Regions from separate parts of the Neobacillus sp. MER 74 genome, predicted to be linked through region 1. Evidence: a T-box and tRNA genes for the amino acid it is inferred to sense, from the RefSeq annotation. Region 1 holds a T-box; the other holds one or more tRNA genes.
The links. A T-box is a leader RNA that pairs with one kind of tRNA and senses whether it is charged. The one in region 1 lies ahead of trpS (tryptophan--tRNA ligase), so its partner is inferred to be a tRNA-Trp.
Positions count from the first base shown of each region.

Region 2: it has a tRNA-Trp gene. The T-box ahead of trpS (tryptophan--tRNA ligase) is inferred to sense a tRNA for this amino acid. The anticodon was not compared.

Region 1 covers NZ_JAMAUV010000001.1:634,173-638,911, reverse strand. Annotated here, with positions in the region: gene M3610_RS03145 (YjbA family protein) at 1-311, shown strand, start outside; gene trpS (tryptophan--tRNA ligase) at 370-1,362, opposite strand; T-box leader at 1,411-1,665, opposite strand; gene M3610_RS03135 (DUF3899 domain-containing protein) at 1,721-2,077, opposite strand; gene M3610_RS03130 (peptide ABC transporter substrate-binding protein) at 2,299-3,996, shown strand; gene opp3b (oligopeptide ABC transporter permease) at 4,110-4,739, shown strand, end outside.
Region 2 covers NZ_JAMAUV010000026.1:46,122-50,860, reverse strand. Annotated here, with positions in the region: partial or broken rRNA gene M3610_RS24230 (23S ribosomal RNA) at 1-108, shown strand, start outside; rRNA gene rrf (5S ribosomal RNA) at 333-449, shown strand; tRNA gene M3610_RS24220 (tRNA-Thr) at 475-550, shown strand; tRNA gene M3610_RS24215 (tRNA-Leu) at 602-686, shown strand; tRNA gene M3610_RS24210 (tRNA-Gly) at 750-824, shown strand; tRNA gene M3610_RS24205 (tRNA-Leu) at 832-920, shown strand; tRNA gene M3610_RS24200 (tRNA-Arg) at 941-1,014, shown strand; tRNA gene M3610_RS24195 (tRNA-Pro) at 1,023-1,099, shown strand; tRNA gene M3610_RS24190 (tRNA-Ala) at 1,117-1,192, shown strand; tRNA gene M3610_RS24185 (tRNA-Met) at 1,215-1,291, shown strand; tRNA gene M3610_RS24180 (tRNA-Ser) at 1,317-1,409, shown strand; tRNA gene M3610_RS24175 (tRNA-Tyr) at 1,435-1,519, shown strand; tRNA gene M3610_RS24170 (tRNA-Trp) at 1,523-1,593, shown strand; tRNA gene M3610_RS24165 (tRNA-Leu) at 1,646-1,727, shown strand; gene M3610_RS24160 (helix-turn-helix transcriptional regulator) at 2,018-2,230, shown strand; gene M3610_RS24155 (DUF2178 domain-containing protein) at 2,223-2,615, shown strand; gene M3610_RS24150 (GntR family transcriptional regulator) at 2,791-3,471, opposite strand; gene M3610_RS24145 (TRAP transporter substrate-binding protein) at 4,080-4,739, shown strand, end outside.

The DNA of each region.
Region 1 (4,739 bases):
CACCTGAGCCGGAATTAATGAGAGGTTTAACAAGAAAAGAGCGTCAATTAAAACAACTATTATTTATGGCACTTGACCAATTACTCTCATCGAGTAATGAGGCAGAAGTTAGGTATTGGTACACTGAATGGTGTCCAGAAAATTATTCAACGATTCAAGCTTTAAATTTTGAAGCCGCATGGGAACAGTTATTTGAGGAAACAAAGTATGGATGGTCGAAGAGGCATGAAACATTTTGTGAAAATCTAATAAAAGGACAGCCATTTTTTGAAAAACTTTGGGAAATGGAACACGGTCCAAAAGTAAATTAAAAGCCTGACCCAACAGATATGCTACACATATCTGTTGGGATTCAGGCTTTTTTAAATTCTACCTCTTCTTACGGCCTAACCCCATAGCGTTTTCCATTTTCTTTAATGTCTTATTAGCCACTAAGTTTGCTTTTTCTGCACCTTCATCCAATATACGGTCAAGTTCGGGTGAATCAAGTAATTCATAGTATCTTTCTTGTATTGGTGTAAAGAAGTTGACAACGACATCGGCTAGGTCACTTTTAAAATCACCGTAGCCTTTCCCTTCGTACATTCCTTCAATTTCAGAAATAGTTTTTCCACCCAAGATAGAGTAAATTGATAATAGGTTTGATATGCCAGGTTTGTTTTCTTTATCGAATTTAACAATCCCTTCAGAATCTGTCACAGCACTCTTGATTTTTTTCACCATTTGCTTTGGATCATCTAAAGGTGTGATATTAGCTTTTTGGTTTGGATCAGATTTGCTCATTTTTTTCGTTGGTTCTTGCAGAGACATAATTCTTGCACCAACCTTAGGAATACTTATTTCAGGAATAGTTAAAATGTCTCTGTATTTTTTATTAAAACGTTCTGCTAAGTCACGAGTTAATTCCATATGCTGCTTCTGATCTTCGCCAACAGGAACTAAATCCGTATTATATAGAAGAATATCGGCTGCCATAAGAGGAGGGTAAGTTAATAAACTTGCTTGTACTGCCTCTTTCCCTGTGGATTTATCTTTGAATTGAGTCATTCTTTCTAATTCTCCAATATAGGCTACACACTGCATCAACCATCCCGCTTGAGCATGAGCAGGAACCTCCGACTGAACAAACAATGTGGCTTTGTTTGGATCAATTCCAACTGCTAGATACAATGCAGCTAAACTTCGGATATTTTTCCGCAGAATTCCTGGGTCCTGCGGAACGGTAATGGCATGCTGGTCTACGATACAAAAAAAGCAATTGTATTCGTTTTGCATTTCTACAAATTGTTTCAACGCTCCAATATAGTTACCGAGTGTTATCGTTCCACTTGGCTGAATACCAGAAAAAATCGTTTTCATAATCATTTCCTCCTAAAAAATATATAAAAAAACCATTCATCCCCTAAAACGAATAGGGACGAATGGTTCGCGGTACCACCCTAAATTACTCAAAAAAGAGTCACTCATTGCTAAAACCATCTCGAAGACAATTTAGCCACCTTTTAACGCAAGGTTACGTCTAATCCTACTTATATATAACATAGAAATAATTTGTTCAGATAGAGGCTCCAAAGTCCATTCCGTATTTATTCGTGTTTGTTTCCACCACCCACAAACTCTCTGATCCGAATGTAAATACGTACTACTCTTTATCATCGCCTTTTAAGCAACTATACAATTGTACTTATTATAATGAAACGAATAATTATTTTCAAGTCAGTTAAAAATAATATATGACAAGGGCAATAAGCATAAACAGTCCATTAATAAGCCCGTAAAAAGCTAAGGGCTTTTGGTTGAAAGTAACAAGTTCTGATAAAGGAGGTATTTCATCAAATCGTCTTTTATTATGACCTCTTTGAAACGCAAAACTGAAAGATTTTGAAATGACGTCATAAAAGCCTGAATGGATAGTATAAACAAGCAAGGAAGTAAGCAAGAGTCCTGCTGAAAAATAAAAAGATATATTGATATAGCTTAACAAGGACACTTTGTGATTGTTAATAAAAGAAATAAAAATAATCACTAGTTGTATGAATGCAATAATTAGGAGTTTTTTCTTAAGTTGATAATTCACTAAATAACCTCCAAAAGATTGATTTAATAGGGGTTTACTTAAGTATATTATATTAAAAATCCGTATAAGTCTAAATTATAACATAGGAAAATGTAATGATAACGTAAAGAATGTTTCTGAAATGTAAATAAACTTCAAAAAAATAATGTACAATTTCTAGAAAATATGTATAATAGAGAATGTAGTAATTTTTCAGAATAATAGAAAAGGGAGGTCTACTAGTGAAGAAATCAAAACTTTCACTACTATTAGTACTATCACTAGTTCTCAGCATGTTCCTTGCAGCATGTTCGGGCGGAAACAAGAATGAAGGTACGTCCAAAAATGAAGGCGATAATAAAGCCGGCACTGAAGAAACCCAATTAGCAGATGAGCAAGTCCTAAATGTTCTTGAGTCTGCAGAAATTCCTTCAATGGACAGCGTAATGTCTCAAGACGTATTGAGCTTCACAATGTTAAATGCTACAAACGAAGGTTTATATCGTTTAGATCCAGACCAAAAAGTTATTCCTGGCGTTGCTGAAGCAGCACCAACTTATAATGATGATAAATCTGTTATCACAATTAAATTAAAACAAGATACAAAATGGTCAAATGGTGACCCTGTAACTGCACATGATTTTGTATTTGCATGGCAACGTGCAATTGATCCTAAAGTTGCTGCTCCATACGGCGCATACTTCATGGAAGGCAAAATCAAAAATGCATCTGAAATTGTTGCTGGAAAAGCAAAACTTGATGATTTAGGTATTAAAGCAGTAGATGATTATACTTTGGAAATTACATTAGTAAGACCACTTCCATACATCGAATCTTACTTAACTTTCCCATTGTTCTTCCCACAAAACAAAAAGTTTGTTGAAGCGGAAGGCGATAACTATGCGAAAGATGCAACACACCTACTTTACAATGGTCCGTTTAAAATGACTAAATGGGATGGTCCAACAGGAACTGAGTGGGTATTAGAAAAGAATGCTGATTATGTAAATGCAAAGGACGTTACTTTAGAGAAAATTAACTTTAACGTTTCTAAAGATCCACAAGCATCTGCAAACGCGTATACTGCTGGTGAAGCTGATATCACACCAAAACTTGCACAAGCGGCAATTCTTTCACAATTTGAAGGACAAAAAGATTTACTTCGCTATCAAGAACCATCAATCTGGTGGTTAAAAATGAACGAAAAGAACCCAGCATTAAAGAATGTTAATATCCGTAAAGCAATTGCTTTAACTGTTGACAAAAAAGCTTTAACTGAAGATGTATTAGCAAACGGATCCATCCCTGCTGATTTCTTAGTTCCAAAAGGATTCTCTTTTGACACAAATAATAAAGACTTCCGTGAAACTACTGGAACTTACTTAAGCACTAACAAAGAAGAAGCTAAAAAGCTTTGGGAACAAGGTCTTAAAGAAACAGGACTTAAAGAAGTTAAGTTTACTTATGTAGGTCAAGATACTGAAACTTCAAAAGTAACTGATGCATTCGTTAAAGATCAGTTAGAGAAAAACTTACCAGGATTAAAAATTACAATCGAAGCAGTTCCTTTCAAAATTCGTATCGCTCGTGAAGATGCTGAAGATTATGATTTATTAATGGGTGGTTGGGGACCTGACTACGCTGACCCAATGACTTATATGGATCTATGGGTAACTAACGGCGGACAAAACCACATGAGCTATAGCAATCCTGAATTTGATAAGTTAATCAAATCAGCTAGTGAAGAACTTGTAGCTAAGCCACAAGATCGTTGGAAAGCTCTTCAAGATGCAGAAAAAATCTTGTTAGAAGATGATGCGGCTATCGCACCATTATACCAACGTTCAGTGAACCTATTAATCAATCCTAAGGTTCAAGGTTTTGCTCACCATGCATTTGGTCCTGACTATAGTTACCAGTGGATTAAAATCACAAAATAGTAACTATAACTAATCAAATAAAAAGAGAGTATATTTACCAATATACTCTCTTTTTACCTGTGTTAGAATTGTCGTAAGATGTCGAAAATTCAAAATAATTAGGAGGTGTAGGCATGGTCAAATATATACTAAAACGTGTTGGCTATATGATTATTACACTTTTTATTGTAACATCGCTTACCTTTTTCCTCATGAAGCTAATTCCAGGTAGTCCCTTTAATAACTTCGAAAAGCTATCTGAAGTTCAGCGAAATATTTTGCTGGATAAATATGGCTTGAACGACCCCCTGCCTGTTCAATATTTTAACTATATGATGAACTTGGTAAAAGGGGATTTAGGAGTTTCCTTCCAATTTGATAATACCCCTGTGACAGAACTAATTGCTAATCGCCTTGGACCTTCTGCACAATTAGGTTTTCAAGCAATGGTTGTAGGCTCAATTTTAGGTATTTTATTAGGTGTAATTGCTGCTCTAAAGCAAAACACTTGGATAGATTACGGTTCTACTTTTATCGCAGTAGTTGGTAAATCAATCCCATCATTTATTTTTGCTGGATTAATGCAGTATTATATTTCGGTAAAGTTAGGCTGGCTTCCAGTAATGTTATGGAAAGGACCTGAATATACAATTCTTCCTACTATTGCACTAGCGATGTTTCCAATCTCGATTGCAGCGCGTTTTATGCGTACTGAAATGGTTGAAGTATTAGGGTCTGATTATATAACTTTGGCGAGAGCTAAA
Region 2 (4,739 bases), on a different contig from region 1:
AGCGCAAGCTAGTAAGAACCCTGAAAGATGATCAGGTTGATAGGTCAGAGGTGGAAGCGTGGTAACATGTGGAGCTGACTGATACTAATCGTTCGAGGACTTAACCAAATAGAAAAGCGGAAGCGTACGCATAGCAACGTATGGCCTGGAGGGCTTTGACTGAGATAAAGGAAACACGAAGAGCGATAGCGATTCGATGTTGACTTATCATAGGGAAAAGACCGAAGGACACTAGTTGCTGGACGCTGGAGCTAGACAATTATACTAGGTGAACTCAAGTTTACAAACTTCTTCAGCATTATCTAGTTTTGAGGGAATGAAGCCTCAAATAGTCTGGCAGCATTGGCGAGAAGGTCACACCCGTTCCCATACCGAACACGGAAGTTAAGCTTCTCAGCGCCGATGGTAGTTGGGACACGCGTCCCTGTGAGAGTAGGACGTTGCCAGGCGGTTTCTTAAATTTTAAACCTATATGCCGGGGTAGCTCAATTGGTAGAGCAACTGACTTGTAATCAGTAGGTTGGGGGTTCAAGTCCTCTCGCCGGCACCATGCTTCTTAATTATTGGAATTACATCAGCGGAAGCATACTTAATATAATATGCGGGTGTGGCGGAATTGGCAGACGCACCAGACTTAGGATCTGGCGCCGCAAGGCGTGGGGGTTCGACTCCCTTCACCCGCACCAAGTTTTTTTACGAAGTAAAATAAACAAAGTTTTTTGCGATAGCAAAATAACTTACCATAATTTGCGGAAGTAGTTCAGTGGTAGAACACCACCTTGCCAAGGTGGGGGTCGCGGGTTCGAATCCCGTCTTCCGCTCCATGATATTGCCGGGGTGGCGGAACTGGCAGACGCACAGGACTTAAAATCCTGCGGTAGGTGACTACCGTACCGGTTCGATTCCGGTCCTCGGCACCACAAAATAATTAAATTCATTTGCGCCCTTAGCTCAGCTGGATAGAGTGTTTGACTACGAATCAAAAGGTCGGGAGTTCGAATCTCTCAGGGCGCATTTTTTATCGGGAAGTAGCTCAGCTTGGTAGAGCACTTGGTTTGGGACCAAGGGGTCGCAGGTTCGAATCCTGTCTTCCCGACCATTCTTCTAATAACTTATGGGGTCTTAGCTCAGCTGGGAGAGCGCCTGCTTTGCACGCAGGAGGTCAGGGGTTCGATCCCCCTAGACTCCACCAATTACTTTAAAGACGATATTATGGCGGTGTAGCTCAGCTGGCTAGAGCGTACGGTTCATACCCGTAAGGTCGGGGGTTCGATCCCCTCCGCCGCTACCAATTAAGATTTTTTAATTATTATAATGGAGGAATACCCAAGTTTGGCTGAAGGGATCGGTCTTGAAAACCGACAGGCGGGTAACACCGCGCGGGGGTTCGAATCCCTCTTCCTCCTCCAGTTTTATCATTTGTTTTTTATATGTGGAGGGGTAGCGAAGTGGCTAAACGCGGCGGACTGTAAATCCGCTCCCTCCGGGTTCGGCGGTTCGAATCCGTCCCCCTCCACCATTTAGGGGCATAGTTTAAAGGTAGAACTAAGGTCTCCAAAACCTTCAGTGTGGGTTCGATTCCTACTGCCCCTGTTGAATATTGTCCACTAAAATTTCATAGCTTTATTTATGAAATTTTTATTATGCCGGTGTGGCGGAATTGGCAGACGCGCACGACTCAAAATCGTGTTCCGTGAGGAGTATCGGTTCGACCCCGATCACCGGTATCTTTATTTTATTACTTTTTCTTATCGTCAATTAGCAGTAGAATTGAGTTATATCAACGTTTTGAACGTCTACTTACAGTAATGTAAGTAGGCGTTTTTTGTTTGTCTTTAAGTTATTCTTTGCAGTTTCCTTCATGACAAAATTACTTCAAATCGTGTTCACTGGTGGGGGTAAATATCGATATGGCATTTTGAAGTGTAAAATATCTTTGACACCCCATTTATCATATTTTATAATCAAGATGTAAAAAACCTTTTACACCTTATAAAATCTAAAGGTGGCATAGTGAATGGAAAATAGAATTAAGGAGTACAGAGAAAAAAGCAGTCTTTCTCAAGGGAAGTTAGCAGAATTATGCAATGTAAGCAGGCAAACGATTAACGCTATCGAGAACAATAAATATGACCCAAGTTTGCAGTTAGCATTTGATATCGCAAGGACATTGGGAGTCGCCATGGAAGATTTATTTATCTCTGAGATTGGGGGAAAAAGGAATGAATAAAACCAAAAGTATTATCGTTATTTTAGTCTTTATTGTTTTTCTATCCATTGTAGGATTTACCTTATACAAATGGGTTAGTTATGGAACTATAGATGCAGCTGGTATTTTCTTTAGTTTTCTAGCGTTAAGCTATTTTTTTAATTTGCTTAATTGGGGCCATCATGAAGGTGGTGGTGAGAAAGATGAATTAGACAGGCATATTGAAACCCAAAGTGCCAAAATAGGTTATTATGTTCTCATGATTTTATCTGGTTTAATATTGTTTATTTCTGAAGGTACAGGCAGTTTCAATGAAATTGATAATTATCCATTGGTTATAGTAGTGGGTATAACTTTTGTTACAGTTCCGATTACAGAATTTATATATTCTAAGAAATACAGGTAAGTATACTAGAACCTATCTAATTAACAAACGAATAACATTATTTAAATAGCAAAATAGAACTTTTTAAGTTCAAGTTCGTTTTAAATGAAAAGAAAGCTCAGAAATGTTGATATATCAATGTTTCTGAGCTTTCTTCAGTTTTGTCGGTCACCATAGAAAACAAACTTTGCAGCTTCTAATTTGATTCTTCAATAGGTCCAAATAATTGTTCATTCCAATGTAACCTTATGTCCTCTTCTAAGGAACGCTTATGTTGTTGCAATGCTTCAATTAAGGAGGAGAGGTCACGATTTTTTAATGCTTCAAACATATTATGATGATCTTTGTGTCTTTTTAAGCTATTTTCAAAAACTTCACTGTACCCAACTCGTGCTAGTGAAATTATAGGGTTAATACTGTCATAAATGTTTTGAACCTTATGATTCCTAGCATATTGCACCAATAATTGATGGAACTCCTTATCTAGTTTACTGTAAGACTCATAAGAAAAGGGCTGTACTCTCAATAGTGAATCCATTTTTTCAATTATTTGTTTCATATCTTCTATCTGTTCATCTGATAAATGCTCAATAGCTTGTGCTGCCGCCCATGTTTCAACCATAAATCGAGCATCGAGAGCCTCCATACAATCTTTGAAACGTAATTGGGTGATGTATGTTCCTTTTCTTGGAAATATTTCGACTAACCCATCATGTACCAATTGATTTACCGCTTCTTTTACGGGTGATCGACTTACTCCATATTTATTTGCTAATTCAATGATATCCAATTTTTCTCCAGGTGAAAAAATCCCGCAAATAATTTCATTTCGAAGTTCTTTATATACTTGTGTTGCAAGAGCAGAAGTATCAATCATTATAGTAAATTAACCTCCCAAAATTCATAGGTAATTTGCAATACCTAACATGTAACATGTCACACTATTAATAAATTATAGGGGAATTATATACTTGTAGTCAATTTCTTGTGTGAAAGTAAATTACAAAAAAGACAATAAAAAAGAATTGACTGATTATTTATTTTATTCTAACATTACCTTGTGAAATATGAAATGTGAAATGTTACATGTCACAAATTATTCATTTACAATTTTTATGTTATCCATTCGGGTTAGAAAATTTGTTTATACTTTTAAAATTGGGGGTATAATCTCAGGAAATATTTTCCTTTTTATGGGAATTATATAGCACTTTACAATTGTTTTAAAAAATATCCAAAAATAAAGAAAATTAAGATATTGACAATTCGGAAAGTTAAAGATTAAGATGATGTTAGAGTTTTAAATAGTTATATATAGTTTTATAATATAAAACTCCGAGACTAATTTTGTCTCTTGTTTTTAGTTTTATTATGAAAACTAAGTTTTATAATATAAAACTAAAGGTGGTGATAAATTTTTTTTAGTATAAATGATACCGCTTTCAAAAAAACAAAAACCATTTTAATTGGGGGATGAGCGATTAAATGAAAAAGTTATTTTCAGTAGCGACTGGTGTAATTCTTAGTGCTTCTTTACTTCTTTCGGCTTGCGGGGGAGCAACAGAAAAATCGTCTTCCAATGAAGCTTCAGCCGGACCGGCTAAAACAATAAAAGTGGCAAATTATTTTGCTGAAAACCATCCGCAAAACGTTGCTTTAAGAGAAAAGTTCAAAAAGATTGTTGAAGAAGAATCAAAAGGAAGCCTAAAGGTTCAAATATACCCAAATAGTACGCTTGGAGCGGAAAAGGAATTTTATGATGGGGTTCGTAACGGGACAATTGAAATGGGCATTCCGGGCTTAATTATGCAAGCTGACATCCCAAAAATGGGTGTTCCAGAATGGCCATTCCTCTTTAAAGATTATGAGCATGTCAAAAAAGTTCTAAATGGAGAAATTGGTAAAGAACTAACAGCAGATCTTGAAAAACAACATGGTGTGAAACCGCTCGCCTGGAGTGCAAATGGTTTCCGTATGTTTTCTTCAAACAAGCCAATTAAGAGTCAGGATGATTTTGATGGACTACGATTAAGGATGCCAAACATTCCTAACTATATTACTCTCGGAAAACTTCTTGGCGCAAATGTCAGTCCGCTTCCTATTTCAGAAGTATTTACAGCGCTTGAACAAAAGGTTGTTGATGGC